Regions from separate parts of the Enterobacter sp. DVT3837 genome, predicted to be linked through region 2. Evidence: predicted binding sites of a transcription regulator. Region 2 holds the regulator's gene; each other region holds the start of a gene.

What was found. Region 2 encodes CRP, which controls carbon source genes, mostly activating them, when cyclic AMP is high. Its sites were predicted from a motif close to ATGTGANNNNNNTCACAT; they were not measured.
Region 1: a site for CRP is predicted at 1,548-1,565, ahead of focA (formate transporter FocA). Genes of this name have one in related genera too.
Region 3: a site for CRP is predicted at 1,861-1,878, ahead of AC0XWG_RS14145 (YfcZ/YiiS family protein). Genes of this name have one in related genera too.
Region 4: a site for CRP is predicted at 1,147-1,164, ahead of cdd (cytidine deaminase). Genes of this name have one in related genera too.

Annotation. Positions count from the first base shown of each region.
Region 1 is NZ_JBWDLA010000002.1:1,561,824-1,565,035, reverse strand. It holds gene pflB (formate C-acetyltransferase) at 1-580, opposite strand, end outside; gene focA (formate transporter FocA) at 632-1,489, opposite strand; gene ycaO (30S ribosomal protein S12 methylthiotransferase accessory factor YcaO) at 1,896-3,212, opposite strand, start outside.
Region 2 is NZ_JBWDLA010000001.1:1,886,504-1,889,715, forward strand. It holds gene AC0XWG_RS09145 (YccS/YhfK family putative transporter) at 1-1,390, opposite strand, end outside; gene crp (cAMP-activated global transcriptional regulator CRP) at 1,448-2,080, opposite strand; gene AC0XWG_RS09155 (OsmC family protein) at 2,392-2,796, shown strand; gene AC0XWG_RS09160 (phosphoribulokinase) at 2,863-3,212, opposite strand, start outside.
Region 3 is NZ_JBWDLA010000001.1:2,854,274-2,857,485, reverse strand. It holds gene fadI (acetyl-CoA C-acyltransferase FadI) at 1-1,286, opposite strand, end outside; gene AC0XWG_RS14145 (YfcZ/YiiS family protein) at 1,471-1,755, opposite strand; gene fadL (long-chain fatty acid transporter FadL) at 2,128-3,212, shown strand, end outside.
Region 4 is NZ_JBWDLA010000002.1:60,700-63,911, reverse strand. It holds gene AC0XWG_RS15215 (CidA/LrgA family protein) at 6-401, shown strand; gene AC0XWG_RS15210 (CidB/LrgB family autolysis modulator) at 398-1,093, shown strand; gene cdd (cytidine deaminase) at 1,223-2,107, shown strand; gene sanA (outer membrane permeability protein SanA) at 2,235-2,954, shown strand; gene AC0XWG_RS15195 (glutamine synthetase family protein) at 3,076-3,212, shown strand, end outside.

The sequences.
Region 1 (3,212 bases), on a different contig from region 2:
TCAGGAAGTCGATACCGTACAGCGCAACGCGACGGTAATCACCGATGATACGGCCACGGCCATACGCATCTGGCAGACCGGTCAGAACGCCAGATTTACGGCAGTTCAGAATGTCTTTGGTGTAAACATCGAATACGCCCTGGTTGTGGGTTTTACGGTATTCGGTGAAGATTTTTTTCAGCATTGGGTCCAGCTCGCGGTTATACGCTTTGCAGGAACCTTCAACCATTTTAATACCACCGAACGGGATGATTGCACGTTTCAGTGGTGCTTCAGTCTGCAGACCAACGATTTTCTCAAGGGCTTTGTTGATATAGCCAGCATCGTGAGAAGTGATGGTGGAAGCAACGGAGGTGTCGAAATCAACTGGCGCGTGAGTGCGGTTTTCCAGTTTAACGCCTTCCATTACGCTGTCCCACAGCTTGGTGGTCGCGTCAGTTGCGCCAGCCAGGAAGGATTCGTCACCTTCATACGGGGTATAGTTTTTCTGAATGAAGTCACGTACGTTTACTTCATTCTGCCAGTCACCTTTCGCAAAACCTTCCCAGGCTGTGGCTAACTTTTCATTAAGCTCGGACATGTAACACCTACCTTCTTAAGTGGATTTTTTATTTACTGCCTGAGAAAACCATCAATGATGATCGTCGCCACGCAGGTAAATGACCCAGTATGTCAACCCAACTAACAGACCCCCACCGATAATGTTCCCGATAGTGACAGGGATCAGGTTATCAGTAATGAAATTCATAATAGTCAGGTGAGAGAAACTTTCCGGGGATGAACCAACTGCGGTCCAGAACTCCGGGCTTGCAAAGTCGCGGATGACAATGCCCATTGGGATCATGAACATATTCGCGATACTGTGCTCAAAGCCGCTGGCAACAAACATCGCAACTGGCAGAACCATAATTAAGGCTTTGTCCATCAGGCTGCGACCCGAGTAGCTCATCCATACAGCCAGGCAGACCATCAGGTTAGCGAGGATGCCGAGAGCAACGGCTTCGATAAATGTGTGGTGCATTTTGTGGTCGGCAGTTTGCAGGACGTTGAGCCCCCAGCCACCGTTGGCGGTCATGTACTCGCCAGAAAGCCACATCAACAAAACAAAGAGCAGACAGCCAACCAGGTTACCCACGTAGACGTTAAGCCAGTTACGCGCCAGCTGACCCCAGGTAATTCTTCCGCTGGCTTTCGCTACGACAATCAGCACCGTTGAGGTGAAGAGGTCGGCACCGCAGATAACGCAAAGAATCAGACCCAGTGAGAAGCAAATACCGCCAATCAGTTTGGCCATGCCGAAAGGCATTCCAGCAGTACCGGTGGTGGCAGTGATGTAGAAGACGAAAGCGATAGAGATGAACACACCAGCCGTGATCGCCAGATAGAACGTCTTCATCGGGTGTTTCGTTGCTTTATAGACACCTGCTTCTTCGGCAACTTTGGCCATCGCAGCAGGGAGTAAAAGATCAAAAGGGTTGTCAGCTTTCACACTAACTCTCTCTTTATTAAGTCGGCGACGAGATACTAACAAAGCATTATAGAAGAGAAATTGATATAGATCATATCTCGCCTGGCTTATAGGCCCGCAGTGTGTATGGTTTTACAACAAATGCGGAGTAAGTATTTGATTATCCGTATAAAAATAAATTTTAAAAGTTATGAAAAGAGTTGAATTTTTTCGTTCGGCCACCTCTAAAACAGTTAATTAATATGGAGTATTTACCATAAAAAGTAACAGTAAAGCCCGGGTTAATATTATTATATTTACCCATGTTTAACTTTATTATTACAATTAACAATCATTGCCGAAGAAAATAAAAAACGGGGCAATGAAATTGCCCCGTAATATAGCCCAGACGATTGAATACGCCTACTGCTGCTAATGTTATGTGCGCTTATTTTGACCAGTAAGCGGCTTTTGCTTTCTGCAGTTTTTCATAGGCGTTCAGCAGCGACTGGTGCGCCGGGAAGGCTTTCAGATCGCTGTCAACAGCCTGCAGACCATAGAACGGCTCTTCGCCACTCAGGGCCGCACTGGCCGCTTCTACCGCCTCAGCACCGTACATCCGTACGAAGGCATTCAGATATTGCAGCGGCTCGCGATCGTCTTCCTGTGCAAGCAACAACAGCGTTTGCAGGCAGCGGTAATAGTTGGTTCGCTCGGCAGAGAAGACCGACTGGTTGAATTCCATGGTCCACTCGGTCCAGGCCAGGGCCTGATCCAAATCGCCACCCGCCAGGGCCAGCATGGCTTTCAACTCCCCGATGCGCAGGGTATACCAGCCGTTGTCTTTACCGGTCGCCAGGCCCAGCAGTTCGCGTACGCGGGTGAAGTCATCGTGACCTTCTTCGTCCAGTTGGGCGATCAGGTTCAGATAATCTTCTTTCTCCCATTCGCTGCCCGGCAGAGCCAGCAGCGTCTCGCGCAGATGCGCGCCCATGCTGTTATTCGCCAGCCACAGATCTTCAGCCGGGTAGATGTCGGACATACCTGGCACCAGAATACGGCAGGCGTAGACGCCAAGGTGTTCGTAGTCGGCAATATAGACTTCCTGATCTTCCGCGTCGAAGATCGCCATCAGCGTGGCGAACTCTTCTTCAGTGGTACCGGCAAAGCTCCAGTCCACGAACGGATAGTCTGCGTCCTGCTTAAACATATCCCAGGAGATCAAACCGCTGGAGTCGATGAAGTGGGTTTCGAGGTTGGTATGCTCGGCCACTTCTTCATCGTCAAACGTTGGCGGGGTGAACACGTCGAGATCTTTCAGACTACGGCCCTGCAGCAGTTCGGTGACGGTACGTTCCAGCGCCACGCCGAAGTCAGGGTGCGCGCCGAAGGAGGCGAAACAGGTGCCGTTGGTCGGGTTAAACAGCACGACGCAGATAACCGGGTATTTACCGCCCAGCGAGCCGTCATACGCAAAGATTGGGAAACCTTCTGCTTCCAGTTTGGCGATGGATTCCACCACGCCCGGGTAGCGCGCCAGCACGTCTGCCGGAATTTCAGGCAGGCTGATAGATTCGGCAATAATGCGGTTTTTGATGTGACGTTCGAAGACTTCGGAAAGACCCTGCACGCGCGCTTCATTGCGGGTGTTACCGGCGGACATACCGTTGGAGACATACAGGTTGCCGACGATGTTCATCGGAATATAGACGGTTTGCTCATCAGACTGACGGGTAAATGGCAGGGCACAGATACCGCGATCGTC
Region 2 (3,212 bases):
AGCCCACCATAGCCCAGCCATAGTTTTTGCGGATAATCAGGTAGCTCACCAGCGTAATTATCAGCATTCCCGCCAGGGTATAACCTTCCGGCACGTGAAAGTGCAGCGTGACGCCCGCAATAATCAGCCCGGCCATAGTTCCCCCCGCCCGGTGCAGAATACGCACGCGCGTGGCGCCATAGCCGTTCTGGGTGACAAACAGCACGGTCATTAAGATCCAGTAGGGTTTAGGTAGATGCAGCGCCATGCCCATCAGGCTGGCGGTACTGAGCATGACGCTAATCCGTGCGGCGTTGCGCAGAGCGGACGATTTAAGAGACAGATAGCTTCTGAGCGCCGGCAATAACGGCAGACGTTTTTGTTTATCCGCCATGAGATCGCGGGGATAAAGCGGGCGTTGGGTGCGCAACACGCGGGCGATACGGCTGAAATGCCAGGCGGCAAACTGGCCCACCGGGTTGTCCTCATGCTGGCGGGCGATTTTCTCCAGCGTGCCGAGTTGTTTGTCCATGTTAAAACGCGTGGGATAGCGGTGATATAAAATGTCATCAGCCAGCACCCGCAGACGCGCAGAGACGGTTTGCGCATTCCAGCGGATCACCGCTTCGGCATGGCTGCGCTCGACCAGCTTTTGCACCTCCTGAGGATGATGCAGGCTCACGGAGATATGTTCTTGCAGATCCAGCCCCACCTGGAAGATACGCAGCAGCCGTTTGTATTCGTGATTCTTGTTGGCGGCGAGCATGTGTAGTTGCTGATAACACTGGCTTATCAGATCCACCACCTTTTGCTGGCGCGTCAGCAGCGGCGGTAACGATTTTTCCGGATCGGTATGCTGGGTGAGCAGGGTGTATTTGGCCTCGCAGTAATCCGCAAGTTGCACATAGAGCAGGCTCAATGATTCACGCAGGGGCTGTTCCCGCCACAGCCAGAACCAGAACCAGTTAAACAGCCCATACCACAGCGTACCCAGGGCGTAGATCAGTAGCGGCTCCCACACCGGCATGTTACCCGCGAGGCTCAGCGTGAAGATGGCCGCTATCAGTGAGGCGGGAAGCAGGCGCGCATGAAGGGAACTGATTTCAGCGGTGACGCCGAGCGTCATCGCCAGCACGGTCAGGATTAACGGCAGCGGAATATCGCGGGCGAGTAAGAGCTGCACGGCGAGGCTACAGCCAGCAAACAGCGAGCCGCCAATAATCAGACGTTTAAAAAAGCGCTTATGCGGTGTGTCCAGGCCAGCAATGTTGCAGCAGGCGGGCACGAGAGAAAACAGCAGACCTTGCTGAAGATGTCCGAGGATCAGACCGATGGCCACAGGAAGACACAACACCAGCGTTTGTCGCAGTGCATAGTTAACTTCCGGGTGATAAATCAGCCTGCGCCACATGGGGAAGAGAGACAAAAACGGCGTGACACCTTGCGATGGCACGCCGTTTGAGTGGAATTAACGCGTTCCGTAGACCACGATGGTTTTACCGTGGGCGGAGATCAGGTTCTGATCTTCCAGCATTTTCAGAATACGGCCCACTGTTTCACGGGAGCAGCCGACGATCTGGCCGATCTCCTGACGGGTAATTTTAATCTGCATGCCGTCAGGGTGGGTCATCGCATCGGGTTGTTTTGCCAGGTTAAGCAGAGTCTGCGCGATACGACCGGTAACGTCCAGGAAGGCGAGGTTACCCACTTTCTCAGATGTAACCTGCAGACGGCGAGCCATCTGGGAAGAAAGACGCATCAGGATATCAGGGTTAACCTGAATCAACTGACGGAATTTCTTGTAAGAAATTTCAGCCACTTCACATGCTGTCTTTGCACGAACCCAGGCACTACGTTCCTGGCCTTCTTCAAACAGGCCCAGTTCACCGATGAAATCGCCCTGGTTCAGATAAGAAAGGATCATCTCTTTCCCTTCTTCATCTTTGATCAGCACTGCCACCGAGCCTTTTACGATGTAATACAACGTTTCCGCTTTTTCACCCTGGTGAATCAGCGTGCTCTTCGATGGGTACTTATGAATGTGGCAATGAGACAAGAACCATTCGAGAGTCGGGTCTGTTTGCGGTTTGCCAAGCACCATGCGCTGTTATCCTCTGTTATAAGCTGTCACCAGAGTCATCAGATGCATCCGGACTCTGGGGTTGCAATCGAATTCTTACCCATACCCTGGGAAGTCGGCTATCGTAACGTTTCGCAGCCAGTAAAGTTTGATGTCCTCTGCATACATGTGTAACGTCAATGTATTACTGTAGCATCCTGAGTGTTTTAGCATAGCTTTCGCCGCGTGTCTCCTGGTGTCTCGCTTCAGCATGATGCAGGTCGCCTTCCATTGCGAGAAATGTAACGCACGCGTAATCTGTCACCAAAAATGCAACGTTGGAGTTAATGAATATGCAAGCGCGCGTGAAATGGGTTGAAGGTTTAACGTTCCTGGGCGAGTCCGCTTCAGGGCACCAGGTTTTGATGGATGGTAACTCCGGCGATAAAGCACCAAGCCCGATGGAGATGGTATTGATGGCTGCCGGTGGATGCAGCGCGATTGATGTGGTCTCGATTCTGCAAAAAGGCCGTCATGATGTAACGGATTGCGAAGTTAAACTCACATCGGAACGTCGTGAAGAGGCGCCACGCCTGTTCACCCATATTAACCTGCACTTTGTGGTCACCGGTAAAGACCTGAAAGACGCGGCCGTTTCACGCGCGGTGGACTTGTCTGCGGAGAAATACTGCTCTGTGGCGTTAATGCTGGAGAAAGCGGTAAAAATTACACATTCGTATGAAGTGATCGAGGCGTGATTGATGGGGCATCGTGCGTGTTGATGCCCTCACCCTAACCCTCTCCCACCGGGAGAGGGAATATGATCACGCGATCTGCTTCCCTTCCATCAACCGCTGTACCAGCGGCGTCATGATGAGCTCCATCGCCAACCCCATTTTTCCGCCCGGCACCACTAATGTATTCATGTGCGAAATAAACGAGCCCTGCAGCATGGCCAGCAGCCAGGGGTAATCAATGCCTTCGAGGTTGCGGAAATGGATCACCACAAAGCTCTCATCCAGCGACGGGATGCTTTTGGCCGCGAATGGGTTGGAGGTATCGACTGTCGGTACTCGCTGGAAGTTAATATGGGTACGGGAGAACTGCGGCGTCAGGAAATTAATGTAATCCTCCATGGAGCGCACCACGGAGTCCATCACCGCTTCTCGTGAAT
Region 3 (3,212 bases), 970 kb from region 2:
GCACCAAGGCCACCCGCCGCACAGGCGGTAACAAGGCCAAACCCGCCGCCACGGCGACGTAGCTCGTGTAATGTTTGCGTGATCATCCTCGCCCCTGTGGCGGCAAACGGATGACCATAGGCGATAGAGCCGCCCAGCACGTTGAATTTGCTTTGATCCACTTCACCAGTGGCATGGGCACGGCCCAGCACATCTCGCGCAAAACGCTCGCTTGCCAGTAACTGCACGTTTGCCAGGGTTTGTGCGGCAAAGGCTTCGTGCATATCAATCAGGGTTAAATCAGCCAGCGTCAGCCCTGCGCGATCCAGTGCCAGCGGCGTGGACCAGGCAGGTCCTAACAGCATGTCCTGCCAGACATCAATGGCGGTAAAAGCATAGCTGCGCAAATAGCCCAGGGGGGTGATACCCAGCTCTTTCGCGCGGGATTCGGTCATCAGGATCACCGCAGCAGCGCCGTCCGTCAGTGGCGTACTGTTAGCCGCGGTTACCGTGCCATGTTTGCGGTCAAACGCAGGGCGCAGTTTTGCATAATCCGCCAGCGTCGAGGTGCCGCGGATATTGTTATCTTCCGCAAGCGGTTCTCGATATGGCGGGATATAAGCGGTCATCACTTCATCAGCCAGTTTACCTTCAGACCAGGCTTTCGCTGCCAGCTGATGTGAACGGTGGGCCAGCGCATCCTGCTGCTCGCGGGTAATGCCATAGGTCTTCGCCATCTGCTCGGCGGTATCACCCATGCGTAGACCCGTGGAATATTCCGCAACGGCAGGAGGTACAGGCATGAGATCCCTCAGGCGTAAACGAGAGAAGAGTTTGAGCTTCTGTCCGGTTGTGCGGGCTTTGTTGGCGTCAACCAGGATACGCGCCAGCTTTTTGCTGACCCCGATCGGCAGTACCGAAGAGGAGTCCGCTCCGCCAGCAATACCGGCACGAATAGTGCCCGCCATCAGGCTTTCAGCCACGTTAGCTACAGCCTGGAAGCTGGTCGCGCACGCGCGGCTGACGCTGTAGGCATCAGTATGGACATTCATTCCGGTACCGAGGACGATTTCCCGCGCAATATTGGGTGCTTCAGGCATCTGCACGACCTGACCGAAAACCAGCTGTTCGATGACCTCTGGCGGAATTTCGCTGCGAGCCAGCATCTCCCCCACCACCATTTTCCCCAGGTCAACAGCCGGTATGCCATGAAATGCCGTTGCCTGACGTGCAAATGGCGTACGCAATCCACTGACAATGGCAATGCGATCGCCCTGACGGGTAATAAGCGGTAATGCCTGACTCATAACACTCCCCTGTAAAATTTTTTGCGCAAACATAAAGTGGTCTGACCTGATAATAGTCTTAACCATTTTTTTACATTCAGCCAATCAGGGAAACGAAAAAGTGCGAGCTAAAACACAGAGAAGAAAAAGAAAATGCCCCTGCATGGCAGAGGCATTTGTGAGGAATGACACCGGGCAAAAAAGATTAACGCAGACCCAACTGGAAAATCAGCGTTTCTGCTTCGCAGGCGAACACAAAGTCGATATCCAGCTTCACGCCGCCTTCCACTTCGGTGAGGGTAGACTTAATGTCGCACGGTTCGGATTCCACATCACGCGCACGTTTGCTCAGCGCGGTCAGTGTCTCTTCCGCTTCGGCACGGTTGGTGAATACACGGCTGTAAGAGGCGGTGCAATCGGAGTTGTCCATGATGGTACCAACATCCATACAGCAGCAAACCGGGGTTTCATCAGCACTGCATTTACTCATAGCTCAATTTCCTCTGTATTCGCGCAGGACGCGAGATAAACACGATGCTGATATTTTACGCCCCGACGCTGGCTCTCTCCAGCCGTTAATGGCGTAAAATCGGATAAGTGACCAATATCACACTAAAAAATGATCTAAAACAAAAACCACCCTTTTGGGTGAGTCGCGATGGTCACATTTTTGCCAAGCAGATCTCGTTTCAAGAAACATGTTTGAAAATATTAATAAACAAACTTGCAACATTCTGGCTGGTCAGACCTATACTCTGGCCACTGGTCTGATTTGTCTGTCATACCTCAGACCCTACACTTCGCGCTCCTGTTACGGTATGTAACAATTATTGAATAAAAATAACTCAATGAGGTTATGGTCATGAGCCAGAAAACCCTGTTCAACAAGACTGCGCTGGCAGTCGCAGTGGCACTCGTATCCACTTCCGCATGGTCAGCGGGCTTTCAGTTAAACGAATTTTCTTCCTCTGGCCTTGGCCGCGCATATTCCGGGGAAGGCGCCATCGCTGATGATGCGGGTAACGCGAGCCGTAACCCGGCACTGATTATGATGTTTGACCGCCCAACGTTTTCTGCTGGTGCCGTCTATATTGACCCGGATGTTAATATCTCTGGTAAATCGCCGTCCGGTAAGAGCCTGAATGCGGACAACATCGCCCCAAGCGCCTGGGTTCCAAACGTACATTTTGTTGCACCTATTAACGACCAGTTTGGTTGGGGGGCATCAGTGACCTCTAACTTTGGTCTGGCGACTGAATATGGCGATAACTATGCAGCGGGCACAATGGGCGGTAAAACTGACCTGAAAACCGTAAACCTGAACCTGAGCGGCGCTTATCGCCTGAACGACAACTGGAGCTTTGGTCTTGGTTTTGATGCGGTTTACGCCGATGCTAAAATCGAGCGCTATGCAGGTGACGCCGGTATGCTGGCTGCCGGTCAGATTCTCTCTCAGGTACCAAACCTGCCTGCGGCAGCACGCCCGGCCGCCATCGCCAAAGCCAAACAACTGGCCGCCATCCCTGCCGACACCCAAATTGCACGCCTGAAAGGCAGCGAGTGGGGTTATGGCTGGAACGCGGGTATTCTGTATGAGCTGGATAAAAACAACCGTTGGGGTTTGACCTACCGTTCTGAAGTTAAAATCGACTTCGACGGAGATTACAACAGCAACATGAACACCGCCGTCCCAGGTTTCCCGTATCCAACTGGTGGCAGAACTATTCCGGGATCTCTGACGCTTAACCTGCCAGAAATGTGGGAAGTTTCAGGTTACAACAAGGTTGCGCCACAATGGGCAATTCACTACAGCATGGCTTATACCAGCTGGAGTCAGTTCCAGGAGCTGAAAGCGACCGGCTCTAATGGCCAGACGCTTTTCTATAAGGATGAGAGCTTCAAAGACTCTTATCGTATCGCGCTGGGTACCACCTACTACTACGATAC
Region 4 (3,212 bases), on a different contig from region 2:
TCTCCATGAGCAAATCATTGAACATTATCTGGCAATATCTGCGTGCATTCGTCCTGATTTATGCCTGCCTGTATGCCGGGATTTTCATCGCGTCGCTGCTGCCCATCACGATCCCCGGTAGCATTATCGGTATGCTAATCCTGTTTGTATTACTGGCGTTGCAAATTCTACCCGCTAAGTGGGTCAACCCTGGCTGCTTCGTCCTTATTCGCTATATGGCGCTGCTTTTCGTGCCTATCGGCGTCGGGGTCATGCAGTATTTTGATTTGCTTAAAGCCCAGTTCGGCCCGATCGTTGTCTCCTGTGCGGTCAGTACGCTGGTGGTTTTCCTGGTCGTGAGCTGGAGCTCTCATCTGGTGCATGGCGAACGTAAAGTTGTCGGGGAGAAAACAAAAAAATGATAGCCAATATCTGGTGGTCGCTACCGTTAACGCTGGTGGTGTTCTTCGCCGCACGCAAACTTGCCGCACGTTTCAAAATGCCGCTGTTGAATCCACTGCTGGTGGCCATGGTGGTGATCATTCCATTCCTGCTTCTCACCGGCATTCCTTACGAACGCTATTTTGCCGGCAGCAAAATTTTGAATGATTTGCTACAGCCCGCCGTTGTGGCGCTCGCCTTTCCTTTATATGAGCAACTTCACCAGATCCGCGCTCGCTGGAAGTCCATCATTACGATCTGCTTTGTGGGCAGTCTGGTGGCAATGATCACCGGGACGTCGGTAGCGCTGCTGATGGGAGCGTCTCCACAAATTGCAGCCTCTATCCTGCCAAAATCCGTCACCACGCCAATTGCGATGGCGGTTGGCGGTAGCCTTGGAGGGATTCCAGCCATCAGCGCCATGTGTGTGATTTTCGTTGGTATTTTGGGTGCTGTGTTTGGACATACTCTGCTCAATGGCATGCGCATTCATACCAAAGCTGCGCGGGGCCTGGCAATGGGGACAGCATCGCACGCACTGGGGACAGCACGCTGTGCAGAACTGGATTATCAGGAAGGGGCGTTTAGCTCACTGGCACTGGTCATTTGCGGGATCATCACCTCCCTGCTGGCCCCGTTCATTTTCCCGCTGATTCTGGCGGTAATGGGCTAAAATTTGCGATGCGTCGCGCAAATTTCATTTTGATTTCATAAGTTGCATACATATTGAGAACTGGATCACATATAAAGCCCCATCGGCTCCGTAAACTACCGATCCATTAACCTTTATGAGGCAAACGCAATGCATCCACGTTTTCAAGCTGCTTTCGCCCAGCTTGCCGAGAATTTGCAAACCGCTCTGACCCCGATTCTGGCGGATGAGCATTTCCCCGCCCTGCTGACGGCGGAGCAGGTCACGATGCTGAAACAGGCAACGGGGCTGGACGAAGACGCGCTGGCTTTTGCTCTGCTGCCGCTGGCTGCCGCCTGTGCACGTGCTGACCTCTCCCACTTCAACGTCGGGGCCATTGCACGCGGCATCAGCGGGACATGGTATTTCGGCGGAAATATGGAGTTTCTGGGCGCCACCATGCAACAAACTGTTCACGCTGAGCAGAGCGCCATCAGCCATGCCTGGCTGCGCGGTGAAAAAGCGCTGAGCGCCATCACCGTTAACTACACGCCGTGTGGTCACTGCCGTCAGTTTATGAATGAGCTGAACAGCGGGCTGCAACTGCGCATTAACCTGCCTGGCCGCGCACCGCATACGCTGGGGGATTACCTGCCTGATGCCTTTGGCCCGAAAGATCTTGAGATCAAAACCCTGCTGATGGACGAACAGGACCACGGTTTTGCCCTGTCCGGTGATGACCTGGCCCAGGCTGCCATTCGCGCTGCCAACAAAAGTCACACGCCATACAGCAAATCCCCTAGCGGTGTCGCACTGCAGTGTCGGGATGGTCGTATCTTTAGCGGCAGCTATGCCGAAAACGCCGCGTTTAACCCAACGCTGCCACCGCTGCAGGGCGCACTCAACCTGCTGAGCCTGAACGGCTATGACTATCCGGATATTCAGCGCGCCATTCTGGCAGAAATTGCCGATGCGCCACTGATTCAGTGGGATGCCACCGCTGCCACGTTAAAAGCGCTGGACTGCACAACAATCGACCGCGTACTGCTCGCGTAATCCTTCCGGCGGGCAGAAATGCCCGCCACGTTGCTGAAAAACCCCTCAGTTGAGTCGCTGTTTCTTGCGCTATCCAGGCGGGTAAAGTAGCCTGAGTTAAATTTCATCTTCGGAACGAGCCATCTGCATGTTAAAGCGCGTTTTTTACAGCCTGTCTGTCCTGGTCGGCATACTGCTGTTGATCGTGCTGGGTCTCGATCGCTGGATGAGCTGGAAAACCGCCCCCTATATCTTTGATGACCTGCAGGACCTGCCCTACCGTCAGGTGGGTGTGGTACTCGGTACGGCCAAGTATTACCGCACCGGTGTGATCAATCAGTACTACCGTTACCGAATTCAGGGCGCACTGAACGCCTACAACAGTGGCAAAGTGAATTACCTGCTGTTAAGCGGTGATAACGCCCTGCAAAGCTATAACGAACCGGTGACGATGCGTAAGGATTTGATTGCCGCGGGTGTCGACCCTGCGGATATCGTTCTCGATTACGCCGGGTTCCGCACCCTGGACTCCATCGTGCGCACGCGTAAAGTCTTCGACACAAACGACTTCATCATCATCACCCAGCGCTTCCACTGCGAGCGCGCGCTGTTTATCGCCCTGCATATGGGCATACAGGCGCAGTGCTACGCGGTACCGTCACCAAAAGATATGCTGAGCGTGCGCGTACGCGAGTTTGGTGCCCGTTTTGGCGCGCTGGCAGACCTGTACATTTTCAAACGTGAACCGCGCTTTTTAGGCCCGCTGGTGCCGATCCCGGCGATGCATGAAGTGCCGGAAGATGCGCAGGGTTACCCGGCCGTCACGCCTGAACAACTGCTTGATATGCAGAAAAAAGAGAAAAAATAACATCACCTTTATACTTTCTTTACGCCGGGCCTGACGCTTTTTATCTCCCCTTTATGCCGCCCCCTTTAAGCTGAGTTCACTGCCGCTACGGCTTCATTGAAGAATGACTATGAACTCAATCATGAATGCGTTTTTCCTGAAAAGTCTCCGTCCGTATTTTAACTTCCCGGGCTTATTTCTCCCGACGGCGCTCAATTCAGGCCTCTGGCTGGATGAAAAAATTGAGGCGATGCAGCACAGCATCCCGATGGAGGTCAC